Regions from separate parts of the Mesorhizobium sp. LEGMi-168a genome, predicted to be linked through region 1. Evidence: riboswitches for the same ligand, from Rfam matches in the RefSeq annotation. Region 1 holds a riboswitch; each other region holds the start of a gene.
What was found. A riboswitch is a leader RNA that binds a small molecule or an ion and turns the genes downstream of it on or off. The one in region 1 is predicted to bind cobalamin.
Positions count from the first base shown of each region.

Region 2: another riboswitch for cobalamin. It lies ahead of metE (5-methyltetrahydropteroyltriglutamate--homocysteine S-methyltransferase); the one in region 1 lies ahead of AC4FWB_RS31325 (DUF1636 family protein).
Region 3: another riboswitch for cobalamin. It lies ahead of AC4FWB_RS32710 (CbtB domain-containing protein); the one in region 1 lies ahead of AC4FWB_RS31325 (DUF1636 family protein).
Region 4: another riboswitch for cobalamin. It lies ahead of AC4FWB_RS29235 (DUF1636 family protein); the one in region 1 lies ahead of AC4FWB_RS31325 (DUF1636 family protein).

Region 1 covers NZ_JBZEGV010000041.1:14,604-17,804, reverse strand. The annotation lists gene AC4FWB_RS31330 (winged helix-turn-helix domain-containing protein) at 332-1,531, shown strand; cobalamin riboswitch at 1,561-1,766, shown strand; gene AC4FWB_RS31325 (DUF1636 family protein) at 1,807-2,235, shown strand; gene cobW (cobalamin biosynthesis protein CobW) at 2,238-3,201, shown strand, end outside.
Region 2 covers NZ_JBZEGV010000035.1:399-3,599, forward strand. The annotation lists partial or broken gene AC4FWB_RS29645 (IS256 family transposase) at 1-580, shown strand, start outside; cobalamin riboswitch at 1,027-1,228, shown strand; gene metE (5-methyltetrahydropteroyltriglutamate--homocysteine S-methyltransferase) at 1,322-3,201, shown strand, end outside.
Region 3 covers NZ_JBZEGV010000049.1:12,224-15,424, forward strand. The annotation lists gene cobU (bifunctional adenosylcobinamide kinase/adenosylcobinamide-phosphate guanylyltransferase) at 1-490, opposite strand, end outside; gene AC4FWB_RS32705 (CbtA family protein) at 483-1,277, opposite strand; gene AC4FWB_RS32710 (CbtB domain-containing protein) at 1,293-1,472, opposite strand; cobalamin riboswitch at 1,511-1,709, opposite strand; gene AC4FWB_RS32715 (gamma-glutamylcyclotransferase) at 1,781-2,452, opposite strand; gene AC4FWB_RS32720 (aromatic ring-hydroxylating oxygenase subunit alpha) at 2,606-3,201, shown strand, end outside.
Region 4 covers NZ_JBZEGV010000033.1:52,563-55,763, reverse strand. The annotation lists gene AC4FWB_RS29240 (AraC family transcriptional regulator) at 1-732, opposite strand, end outside; cobalamin riboswitch at 959-1,163, shown strand; gene AC4FWB_RS29235 (DUF1636 family protein) at 1,254-1,640, shown strand; gene AC4FWB_RS29230 (ABC transporter ATP-binding protein) at 1,637-2,425, shown strand; gene AC4FWB_RS29225 (ABC transporter substrate-binding protein) at 2,477-3,201, shown strand, end outside.

The DNA.
Region 1 (3,201 bases):
GACTTTCCTTTGGCGGGCCAGTTCACTTTGATTACAGCAAGGGACTCTAATGCGGAAGCGTGACAGTTTAACCCGCTGAACCGTTTTAAGGGCCCTATGCTGCGACGCGGCGAGGGTTAGCGCAGCGGTTCCAGCGACGCAAGTCAAACCTTGTTCAAAATCCGGGCCTGGACGCCATATCGAAAGAAACTGGTCCGATCCGCTCCTGTTTGATTTCCTTCACTTTTTACTCCACTTTTCTCTCCTGACATATCTCCCGCCATTTGCCTGCTAGCATGGCCGGAATCGCGAGCTGGAAATCCCGGCAAAGGAACAGGGCAAGAGTAGCTTGATGAAGGAAAAAATCTCGCTTCGCACTGCCAGGCGCATCGCGCTCGGCGCGCAGGGCTTTACTGACCCTCGCCCCAGCGGCGAGCCCAACCGTCGGCACCTCTCCCGCGTGCTCTCCCGAACCGGGCTGCTGCAGATCGATTCCGTCAGCGCGGTGGTTCGCGCCCACTACATGCCGCTTTATTCGCGCCTCGGCCCCTACCCGCTTGCGCTGCTCGACAATGCCGCGGTCACCCGCAAGCGCGCGGTGTTTGAATATTGGGCGCATGAGGCGTCCTTCCTTCCGGTTGAGACCTGGCCGCTGATGCGCTGGCGCATGCGGCGCGCCGAGCAGGGCGAGGAAATGTATCTCGGCCTCGCCAAATGGGGCCGCGAGCGCAAGGAGATGATCGAGGAGATCTACGGGCAAGTCGCCGAACGCGGGCCGATCGCCGCCTCCGACATCGAAGGCCACAAGGGCAATGGCGGCTGGTGGGGCTGGAGCGAGGCCAAGCACGCCTTCGAATGGCTGTTCTGGGCCGGACGCATCACCACCGCCTACCGGCGCGGCTTCGAGCGCTACTATGACCTGCCGGAACGTGTTCTGCCGCAAGCCATTCTCGATCTGCCTGTCCCGTCGGTGGAGGACGCACACCGCGAATTGCTGCGCATTTCCGCCCGCGCCCATGGCATCGCCACCTATGGCGACCTGCGCGACTATTTCCGCCTGGCGCCGGGCGACACCAAAGACCGCATCGAGGAACTGGTCGAAACGGGCGAGTTGCTGCCGGTGAAAGTCGAAGGCTGGGACAAGACCGCCTATCTGCACAAGGACGCCCGCATGCCGCGCCGGATCGAGGCCCGCGCCCTGCTCGCGCCATTCGATCCAGTCGTCTTCGAGCGAACGCGCACCGAAAAGCTGTTCGGCTTCCGCTACCGCATCGAAATCTACACGCCGGCCGAAAAGCGCCAGTATGGCTATTACGTGCTGCCGTTCCTGCTCGGCGACCGGATTGTCGCCCGCGTCGACTTAAGGGCCGATCGCCCGGCGAGCGTGCTGCGCGTCCATGCCGCCTATGCCGAGGCCGGCGCGCCGCCGGAAACGGCTGCTCAGCTCTTCGACGAGCTGAAACAGATGCAGGCATGGCTCGGCCTGGAGGCGATCGAAGTGACGCCGGCCGGCGACCTCGGGCCGGCGCTGGCTGACTTGGCGGTGTCGTAGCCGCGCGTTGACAGGCGCATAGCCGTAAGCCTAAATCCGAGCCAGACGGTCTTCTCCCGGCAAAGGGAGGAGCCAAGAGGGAATGCGGTGCGGAGTTGAAAAATTCCAAATCCGCGGCTGTCCCCGCAACTGTAAGCGACGAGCCTCAGCCGAAAACCACTGGGAAGTTCCCGGGAAGGCGGCGCCAAGGCGATGAAGCGCGAGCCAGGAGACCTGCCGTCTGAGACTTTAAGTATCCGATCGCTCGGCGGGTTTTCCGGGCAAGGAGCCTGGTTTTGGATCGCAACGGCAGTTTTCCGGCTAAAACAGCTGATCTTTCGCCCGAACCCGACGACGCGCTGGCCGGCGTGACCGTCATTGTCTGTTCCTCCTGCCGTGACGAGACCGGTTCGGATGCCCATCCGCGCGCCGGCGCGCTGCTGGCCGAAGACACGCGCCACGCCGCGTCGGGCGAAAACATCCGCATCCGCACCGTCGAATGCCTCGGCAATTGCAAACGCCGTTTGAGCGCTGCGCTGCTGCGCGACGGCTGCTGGAGCTACGTCTTCGGCGATCTGGATACGACCAGTGGCACCGACCTCGTCGCCGGCGCAAAGCTCTTCGCGACCTCGACCGATGGCCTCATCCCTTGGCGTGGCCGGCCCGATTCCCTCAAGCGCGGCCTTGTTGCCCGTATCCCTCCCCTCGACATGCTGAAGGACTGACCATGAACGCTTCCGTTTCCCGCGTGCCCTGCACCGTCGTCACCGGGTTCCTCGGCGCCGGCAAGACGACGCTGATCCGCAACCTGCTCGAAAACGCCAAGGGCAAGCGGCTGGCGATCATCGTCAACGAGTTCGGCGATGTCGGCATCGACGGCGAAATCCTGAAAGGCTGCGGCATCGAGACTTGCCCTGAGGAAAACATCGTCGAGCTCGCCAATGGCTGCATCTGCTGCACCGTTGCCGACGATTTCGTGCCGGCGCTCGACCAGATCCTGTCGCGTACGCCGAAGGTCGATCACATCCTGATCGAGACCTCCGGCCTCGCTCTGCCGAAGCCGCTCGTCCAGGCCTTCCAGTGGCCGACGGTGAAGAGCCGTGTGACGGTCGACGGCGTTATTGCCGTGGTCGACGGCCCCGCACTGGCCGATGGCCGCGTCGCTTCCGACATGGATGCCCTGCAGGCGCAGCGCGCCGCCGACGATTCCCTTGACCATGACGATCCGGTCGAAGAGGTGTTCGAGGACCAGATCGCCTGCGCCGACCTGATCATCCTGTCGAAGAGCGACCTGATGGATGCGGCGGGCTCGAAGCGCGCCAACGCCGTCATCGGCGAGCACGTGGCGCGCGCCGTGAAGGTCGTGCCGACCGCGCACGGCAAGGTCGATCCGTCGGTGCTGCTTGGCCTCGGCCTTGCCGTCGAGAACGACATCGAGAACCGCAAGACCCACCACGACGACGAGCTCGACCACGAGCACGACGATTTTGACTCCTTCGTCATCGATATCCCGTCGATCGCCAATCCCGATGAGCTGGCGAGACGCGTCGCCATCGCCGCCGAGCAGGAAAACGTGCTGCGCGTCAAAGGTTTTGTCGAGGTCGGCGGCAAGCCGATGCGGCTGCTGCTCCAGGCCGTCGGCCCGCGCGTCAACCACTATTACGACCGCGCCTGGACGGCGGAGGATGAGC
Region 2 (3,201 bases), on a different contig from region 1:
AGAGTTCCTGCGCAAGTTGACCCGGCGCGGCCTCAGAGGTGTCAAGCTGGTTGTCTCCGATGCTCACGAAGGCATCAAGGCAGCAGTCTCCAAGGTGCTGTGCGCCACCTGGCAACGCTGCCGGGTTCATTTCGCCCGCAATGTTCTGGCCCATGCCGGCAAGAGCGGCCGCCGCGTCGTCTCGGCCTTCATCGCCACCGCCTTCGCCCAGGAGACGGCGGAAGCCGCCAGCCTGCAATGGCGCGCCGTCGCCGACCAGATCCGGCCGAAGGTGCCGAAACTCGCCGCCATCATGGATGAGGCCGAGCATGATGTGCTTGCCTACATGAGCTTCCCCAAGGAGCATCGTGTCAAGCTGCACAGCATAAACCCGATCGAGCGGCTCAACGGTGAGATCAAGCGGCGCACAGAGGTCTTCGGCATCTTTCCCAACGACGACGCCATTGTCCGCCTCGTCGGAGCATTGCTGCTGGAGCAGAATGATGAATGGGCCGTCCAGCGTGCCCGCTACATGTCTCTTGAGACCATCAGCCAGATGAGTGATGATCCGCTCGTCAGCCTGCCGGCAGTGGCACGCTGATCAATCCGGCCCATGCCGGAGAGCACGGCGACCAATGCCGTCACCTACACCACGTCAGTGGGCACGATCTTATCGAAACTCTGAAACTAATTGGCGCCACTTACCGGTGGCAGTTTCAGGCGATCTTGATATCATTCGACGTGCTACTGCAGCATGCGACTAGCCTCGCAATTCTGCTGGCGCCACCCTACCGTCACGCCCCAATCGATCCGACCAAAGGCCCCGGCTCGCAATCTTTGCGCAGCCGAGCCAGGCCGTCTGGCAGGCGCGCGCGCCACAGCTCTGCACAGCGCTCATTTGTTGATTTGGCCCGGTCACCTATTCCTGTAGGCGAGGCCCCTAGTCGCCTTCCACGCGATTTGGAGAACACGCCGACAGCGCAACGCGCATTCGCATAATGACATAAACATTTCTTTATACGGTATTGACAAAAGAGTGGACGGCTATGATTGTCTCCGTGTCGTGGTTCTCCGTGCGGCGCTGCCGCATCGGAGCTAAGAGGGAAGCCGGTGCGATGCCGGCGCTGCCCCCGCAACTGTTAGCGGCGAGCCGACCCCACTCATGTCACTGAGGCGAACAGCCTTGGGAAGACGGGCAGAGGCTATGATCCCCGCGAGCCAGGAGACCTGCCACGGCGAACTACGTCCACGGGCGGGGTGTCTTGGCGGGCGCGGCAGCCCGGCGTTCGTGCCGGACTATTAGCGCCTTCTTTGTCCCGCGCCCCAACCATCGGGGTATGGCATGACTGTCTCTCAGCAAATTCCTGTAGCAACGCTCGGCGTGCCGCGTATCGGTCGTCGGCGAGAACTGAAATTCGCGCTTGAAAGCTATTGGTCCGGAAAATCTTGTGCTGCCGACCTTCTCGCGACGGCGAAGGCGCTCCGTGCCGCCATTTGGGAGGAGCAGCGCGATCGCGGCGTGTCGAAAATCCCGTCGAATGACTTTTCGCTCTACGACCATGTACTCGACTCCGCAGCCATGGTCGGCGCCGTGCCGCCCCGCTACGCATGGAATGGCGGCGAGGTCCCACTCGACATCTATTTCGCCATGGCCCGCGGCAACCAAGGTCAGAGGGAGGATTGTAGGCAGGCAGGCCGCCAGCACGCGGCTCATGGATCTAGCCTGAACGCGATGGAAATGACCAAATGGTTCGACACCAACTATCACTACATCGTGCCGGAACTTGACGACGATCAGGCGTTCACGCTCTCGTCGACGAAACCGGTTGATTACTTCCTCGAGGCAAAGGCCCTGGGCATTCACACACGCCCGGTCATGCTGGGGCCGGTCACTTTTCTCAAGCTGGCGAAGTCACCTGCTGAAGGGTTCAGTCCCATCGCGCTACTTCCACGGCTTTTGCCCGTCTACGAGCAACTCCTGCGGAGGTTGAAACTCTCGGGAGCCGATTGGGTGCAGATCGACGAGCCAGCGCTTGTGCTCGATCTAAACCCGAACGAACGAGCTGCATTTGAATTTGCCTATGGGCAGCTGTCAAAGGCCGCGCCCGAGCTGAAGATCATGCTGGCTACCTATTTCGGGCCGCTGGGGGACAATCTCGAGATGACGATTTCTCTGCCGGTAGCCGGGCTGCATGTCGATCTCGTGCGCGCTCCGGAGCAGTTGGAAACGATTGGTCGGCTCGCGCCTAAGGATCTGGTGCTCTCGCTTGGCTTGATCAATGGCCGCAACGTCTGGCGTGCGAACCTCACTGCCATTCTCGACCGCATCAAGCCGATCGTCGCGGGCTGGCCCTTGGACCGAGTCGAGATCGCGCCTTCGTGCTCGATGCTGCATGTGCCGATCGACTTGCGTATGGAGACGGCACTGGATGCTAACATCAGGTCGTGGCTCGCCTTCGCGGCCCAGAAGACCGGCGAGCTGGTCATCCTGGCCCGGGCCTTGTCCCAAGGTAGGGATGCGGTGGCTGGCGAGTTGAAAGCTTCTGCCGAAGCTGCCGCGACTCGCGCAACATCCACGAAGGTCCACGACCCGCTCGTTGAAGGGCGGATCGCCGACATCAACGGCGCTATGAAGCAACGAAAGAGCGCATTTGCCGAGCGTTCCAGGGTCCAGGCCCGCACGCTCGGCCTGCCGCCGTTCCCGACGACGACGATTGGATCCTTCCCGCAGACGCCTCAGGTGCGCAAGGCGCGTTCCGCTCATGCGAAGGGCCAGCTCAGCTATGTCGATTACGAAACCTTTCTGAAGAAGGAGACCGAGGCTGCTATTCGCTGGCAGGAGGAGATCGGGCTGGACGTGCTGGTGCACGGTGAGTTCGAACGAAACGACATGGTACAGCATTTCGGCGAGCATCTGTCCGGCTTCGCCTTCACACAGCAGGCGTGGGTGCAAAGCTATGGCTCCCGCTACGTGCGTCCCCCTATCATCTTCGGCGACGTGTCGCGCCCGAATCCGATGACGATGCGCTGGTGGGAATTCGCTCAGTCGCTTACGGAAAAGCCGGTGAAGGGAATGCTGACAGGCCCAGTGACCATTCTCAACTGGTCTTTTGTTCGCGACGACCTATCCCGCGCCGAGGTCTGCCGCCAGATTGCGCTCGCCATTCGCGATGAAGTGACGGATCTCGAAAGATCTGGCGCAAGGATGATCCAGATTGACGA
Region 3 (3,201 bases), on a different contig from region 1:
TCATCAGCACGCTGTCGGCGACGGCCGCGACCTGCTGGTTGAGCCGCCCGGCGGCGTCGCGGAACCGGCGCGCCAGCGCATTGTCCGGCACGATGCCGAGCCCGACTTCGTTCGACACCACGAACCAGGGCCCGCGCGGACGCGACAGCACGTCAGAGAGCCGCCGGCATTCGGCCTCGATATCGTGCTCCGCCAGCATATGATTGGTGAGCCACAATGTCAGGCAATCGATCAGCACCGTCTGGTGGTCGGGCAAGGCCTCGATCGCGCCGGTGAGATCCAGCGGCGCATCGACGGTCACCCAGCCTTCGCCACGCCGAGAGCGATGCAGCGCGATGCGCTCGTGCATCTCGTCGTCATAGGCTTGCGCTGTGGCGATGTAGGTCCAGGGCGACGGGTTCGCCGTCGCCAAGGTCTCGGCATGCGCGCTCTTGCCGGAGCGCGCACCGCCGATGATGAAGGTCAGATGACCCTGGGAGCGATCAGGCAAAGCTGTCGCGCAGGCTGGTCGCCGTGCCGGTGAAGCGGCCGCGCACCACACCGACGACAGCGCCCAGCACCAGCCAGAACACCAGGTCGGTAAGCGTCACCGCCACCACGAACTGGTGATGCAGTCCTTCGGGAATCGCCGTCTCGAAACTGTCGGGCTGCGGCGCGCCGACGACGTGCGGCGCAACGATCAGCACGACGGCCAGGATAGCCAGCAGCAGCGACTTGCGGAAGGCGATCAAGCCGAGGCCGACAGCGGTCGCCGCCACTGTCGAAATCCACCAGATCTGTCGCGGCAGAAGCTCTGCCGCCGGCATTGCCGGCAGTTCGGGCGGCAGGCCGAGGCCAGGCGCCAGCGTGAACACGGCAAAGCCGGCGAGGCCCCAGAACACGCCCTGGCGCCAGTTGCCGATGCCGCCGGCGAATTCGGAGACCGCGACCAAGATCAGCGCAAAGCCGATGCCGGTGACGATATTGGCGACCACGTTGAAGGCGAAGCGCTCGAAGCCATCGGCCGGCGCCCAGCCTTCGTCCTCGGCCGGAGCGGCCGCTTCCGTCGGCGCCGGAGCCGCGCTGCTCATCGCGTTGTCGGCCGGAGCGGCCGAGCTCATCGCATTGTTGTCTGTGGTCGCGGCATGATCATGGTGATGACCGCCACCCGCCTTTTCATAGACTTCCGCCTTGAGGATCAGCGGCACGGTCGCATAGGCCTGCATGCAGGCGAGCGCTATGCCCGCCACAAGCCCCGCGATCGCCGCGATGAACACGACGTTGCGAAACAGATTCATGATGTCGGACCTGGCTTAATGGCAGGGAAACGCCATCGAGTGGCGATAGTCGTGGGCGGCGTTGTGGACCGCATCGATATGCGAGAAGCCGACAAAGCCGACGACGAAAATGCCGAGCAGCGCGGCCATTGCCAGCTGCATGATGCGCGACTGCGAGGAGACGGAGGCGCCGAGGGAGACGGAAGCGGTATTCATGTCTTGTCCTTTCGCCCTCCACCCGAGGGCATCGAAGTCAAACTTTCCCGTCGCCGGCAGGTCTCCTGGCTCGCGGATCCGCGCCCTTCCCCACCTTCCCGAGGAAAAATCCTCAGTGGTCTATGGAGAGGACTACCGCACACAGTTGCGGGGGCAGCCACGGCTTTGGGCAGGAAGTCCGCCCTCACCGCATTCCCTCTTGGCTCCAAAAACGGAACCGACGACGCGATCGACTATAGGCAGAATCGTCGCGCCCGGCAAACCAAATTCCGTCACGCCGAAGCGCGATTGCGGCATGGTTTCGCGTGCTAGGAGACGGCGATTCGTTTGGCGACAAGCTGCTGCAATCGCCACAAATGGGCGTCGTGGATGCCGCGCGCTTCGAGATTCTTGACGGTGTTGTAGAGATAGTCGGCGCCTGAACCCCAATGGCCACAGGACGTCGCCAGCCTTTCGACCACCTCCTCTTCGCCGAGCGGGCCGGCATAGGTCGTGCCTTTGCGGTTAATGACGAAGGCGAGCGCCCGCAACGGCCCTTTGTCGGTTGCAAGCTGCAGCAGGCGGGGATGGTAGCTGGTCGGCTTCAGCGTCATCTCGCGCCGGAAAAGCCTGTCCAGCGCCTGCCGGCGCTCACCACCGTTCAGCCGGAAGGCAACGCCCTCGCATTGCCCGCCGCGATCCAGCGCCATCATCAGGCCCGGACTCTGCTTGGTGCCGCGCCAGCGCGTCATGTTCATACAGAAGGAGCGATGCCAGCCGCGCGCCATAGCGATCCGCTCCTCGACATGCTCGATTTCAGGCTTCCAGATCAGCGAACCATAGCCGAACAGCCACAGCGGTTCGGTCGCGGGAAGCTCAGCCTCGAACGTATCGAGCATCGCCTCGTAATCGTTGTCGGAGAGATGCTGCGCGTCGGGATCGGGTCCGGAGTCCTCGACCGCACGAAAACAGCGGGCGACCAATTCCTCTGTGAGTGACATCGTTCTTGCAGGCATGCCTTGCGACCCTGATTAGCCCGGCAAGCGCCGGCGTCGGCAAAGCGACCTTAAGGGCGGTGCAGGGACACCACAATGGCCACGCAATTGACAACGGCCTTGGCGGGGTGTCGGCTGTCGGCAGCCAGGGAGAAGCCGATGCAGCCGAATCCGAGCGAACGCGATCTCTACAACGGTCTGACCAGCCTCGAGCCGACATTGCCTGCGGCGGCCTATCGGGATGCTGAGGCCTTCCAACATGATCTCGACGCCATCTGGTACCGGAGTTGGCTGATGGTCTGTCGCGAAGCCGATCTCGCGGAACCGCTTGCCTTTCGAACCGTGCGCATCGGCTCGCAGGAGGTCGTGGTGCTGCGCGACGAGACCGGGAGCTTACGCGCCTTCCACAACACCTGCCGGCATCGCGGCTCGCAGCTTTGCCAGGAGAGCGTGGGGCGGCTGAAAGCAAGGCTGCTTACTTGCCCTTATCACGCCTGGTCCTATTCGCTGCGCGGCGACCTCGCGCGTGTGCCGTCCAAATCGCTGCCCGAAGGCTTCGACAAGGCCGATTATCCGCTCTACCGCGTGGCGCTCTCGGTGTGGCGCGGCTTCGTTTTCATCAACCTTGCCGACGATGCCGGCGGCTCGGCGGAAACCTCCTTCGATCCCGCCTCCGGAAACCTTTCCAACTGGCCGCTGGAGACGCTCGTCACCGGGCACCGGCTCAGCAAGGTGATGAACTGCAACTGGAAGAT
Region 4 (3,201 bases), on a different contig from region 1:
TCCCGACGCCGGCAGCCATTTGTTCCAGATCGTGTTGACCGTGCGGCGGATCGTCGAGATGTGCTCCAGGTGCGAGAACACGGCGTATTTCTGCGCCGGCACCCGTACACGGCAAAACTCCTTGGGCAGGTCGGAAAAATCCGCCACTTCGACGCCGGCGATATAGTCGAAATTGCCGGCATCGTCGCCATTGGTGCAGACGCCGTAGAAGACGCCCGGCACCTCGCCGGGGATATGGCCGATATAGGGGCCGAAGCGCTGCCACTGCATCGGGATGCCGGCGCTCGATTCGCAACTGTAGCGCCCGCCGAGCCCGGCGATGAGCAGCGGCCGGCTGGTCTCGAAGCGCGGCGGCTCGAGCGTGGTGAGAAACGAACTGTCCATGAGGATGGGCTCCACGAGATCGAGGTTTTTGGTCGAGCCCTCGGCGCGCACCAGTTCCGGCGTGGTGCCGAACTGGTCGCGGAAGGCTCGCGTGAAAGCCTCATGCGAGCCGTAGCCGGCATCGAGCGCGATAGCGAGAATGTCGCGCGCGCCGCCGGCGAGCTTGCGCGCCGCTTCGCTGAGCCTGCGCGCCCGCATATAGCCCATGACCGACCGCCCGGTGGCGGCGCCGAAGGCGCGCGTCACGTGGAAGCGCGACACGCCGCTGCTCGCCGCGACATCGTCGAGCGAAATCGCGTCGGGCAGATGGCTTTCGACAAACCACAGCGCTTTCTTGGTCGGGTCCATGGCTCCTCGCATTTGGCGAGGCGACACTAGCCATCGCGCCGACAGCCAGTTTGATCGAAATTGCGCACGGAGCGAAGCCGAAAGGACATTGACAAGCCGAGGCAACGCCCGCTATTCGTAATGTTATTACATACCAAACCTGAAAGAAAACATGGCGGCGGCGACTCGCAAATGTGTTTCGCGCAAGAGGTGGACAGAAGCCCGTTGCGACTCGCGCGCAGGCAACCTACGATGGCGGCGTCATGGTCCCCGAGCCGCAAGGCGAGGGGTGAAAAGGGAACACGGTGAGGCCCATTTGGGTCGAGGCCGTGGCTGCCCCCGCAACTGTGAGCGGCGAGCTCCATCCGAAACGCCACTGGCCGGCAAGGCTGGGAAGGCGGATGGCGCGGCGACCCGCGAGCCAGGAGACCTGCCATCGACATGAGTTGACCGGACGGGGTGTGCCGGGAGGAGACGCGGGCCCTGGTCCTGTCGGCCGGCTCGTCCAGCATCCTTCCGTCGCCATTTTGGAAAGTGACGGAATGTTGGACGCCTTCAGCCATCGCATCATTATCTGTTCGCTGTGCCGTGATAGCTTGACCGGGCTGAGGTCCGGCGCGGATTTGTGCGCCGACCTGCGCTCCAGACTTTCCTTGCACCCGGCACCGTCCTTTGCCATCGAGACCATCGACTGCATGGCGGGCTGCGCGCGGCCGCTGACCGTGGCCTTCAAGGCGGAAGGCAAAGCCACCTATCTCTTCGGTTCCATCGACAGGGGCACCGACGCCGGCGCGCTGGTCGAATTTGCCAGGCTCTATGCCTCGCTGCCCGACGGCTGGTGCAATTCCGGCCAGCGCCCGGCAAGGCTCGCCGGCAAGATACTGGCGCGCATCCCCACCGCAGGCAAGGTCAGGGAGCAGGTCCGGTGAGCGCCCCCCTGCTTGAAGCCCGCGATCTGCACGCTACGGCAAACGGCCGGGCGCTGGTCGAGGATGTCAGCCTGTCGCTGTCCGCCGGCGAGCGGCTGGCCATCATCGGCCCCAACGGCGCCGGCAAGACCACGCTGCTGCGCATGCTGTGCGGGTCGTTGACGCCGAGTCGCGGCGAGGTTCGCCTCGCCGGACGCCGGCTGGGCAGGATCAGCGCCGCCGAGCGGGCGCTCGGCATCGCCGTCGTCGGCCAGACGGATCAGCCGGATCCGCGGCTGGCGCTCATCGACTATGTCGAGCTTGGCCGCGTCCCGCACGCCGGCCTCAGGCGCCGGCACGACGATCGCGACATCGTCGTCGAAGCGCTGCGCCGAACCGGGCTCTTGCCGCTGCTCGCGCGCACCATCGGCTCACTGTCCGGCGGCGAGCGCCAGCGCGCGCAGCTCGCCCGTGCCATCGCGCAGGAGCCGAAAATCCTGTTCCTCGACGAGCCGACCAACCATCTCGATCCGCGCGCTCGCGGCGAACTGCTCGACCTGGTCGCCGGCTTCGGCATGACCGTCGTCGCGGTGCTGCACGATCTCGCGCTGGTGGCGCCCTTCGCCACCAGGGTCGCGGTGATGAGCAACGCCCGGCTGCACGCGCTGGCGCCGCCGCGCGAGGCGCTGGCGCAGCCACTCATCCGCGCGGTGTTCGGCATCGACGTGTTGCGTCTGCCTCATCCGACCGAGGACCGCGAGCTCACCGTCTTCGAGCTTCCAAGCCGCGCGTCCTCGCCATCCTGAACCTGCCAACCCGGACAACGCAAGCAAACCCCAAATCAGGAGCACCGTCCCGTGAAACGCCTCGCTTTGTCGCTGGCCTTTTCGCTTGTCGCCTCGGCCGCCTTCGCCTTCCCGGTCACCGTCGACAGCTGTGGTAAGCCGCTGACCTTCGACGCGCCGCCGAAACGCGCCGTCATCCAGGACCTCAACATGGCCGAGATGGCTTTCGCGCTGAAGCTGCAGCCGTCGATAGTCGGGCTCACCGGCATCACCGGCTGGTACAAGGTCGGCCCCGAATTCAAGGCCGAGCAGGGCTCGATCCCGGAGCTCGCGCCAAAATATCCGACGCTTGAAAATCTGGTCGCAGTGCAGCCGGATTTCTTTTTCGCCGGCTGGTATTACGGCATGAAGCCGGGTGGCGAGGTCACGCCCGACACGCTTGCCCCGCACGGCATCAAGACGCTGGTGCTGACCGAGAGCTGCGTCCATCTCGACAAGAACCGGCCCGCCGCCTCGATGGACCTGCTCTATGGCGACGTCGAGAAGCTGGGCAATATCTTCGGCAAGGCGGCCGAGGCCGACAAGCTCATCGCCGGCTGGAAGGCCGAGCTCGCCAGCATTACGGCGAAGGTGGGCGACCACATGGGCACGCGCGTGTTCCTCTACGATTCCGGCGAGGACAAGCCCTTCACCGCCGGCAAGTTCGCCATCCCCAACGCCATGATCGCCGCCGCGGGCGGGGAAAACATCATGGCCGACATGGAGACGAGCTGGGGCAACACCGACTGGGAGACGGT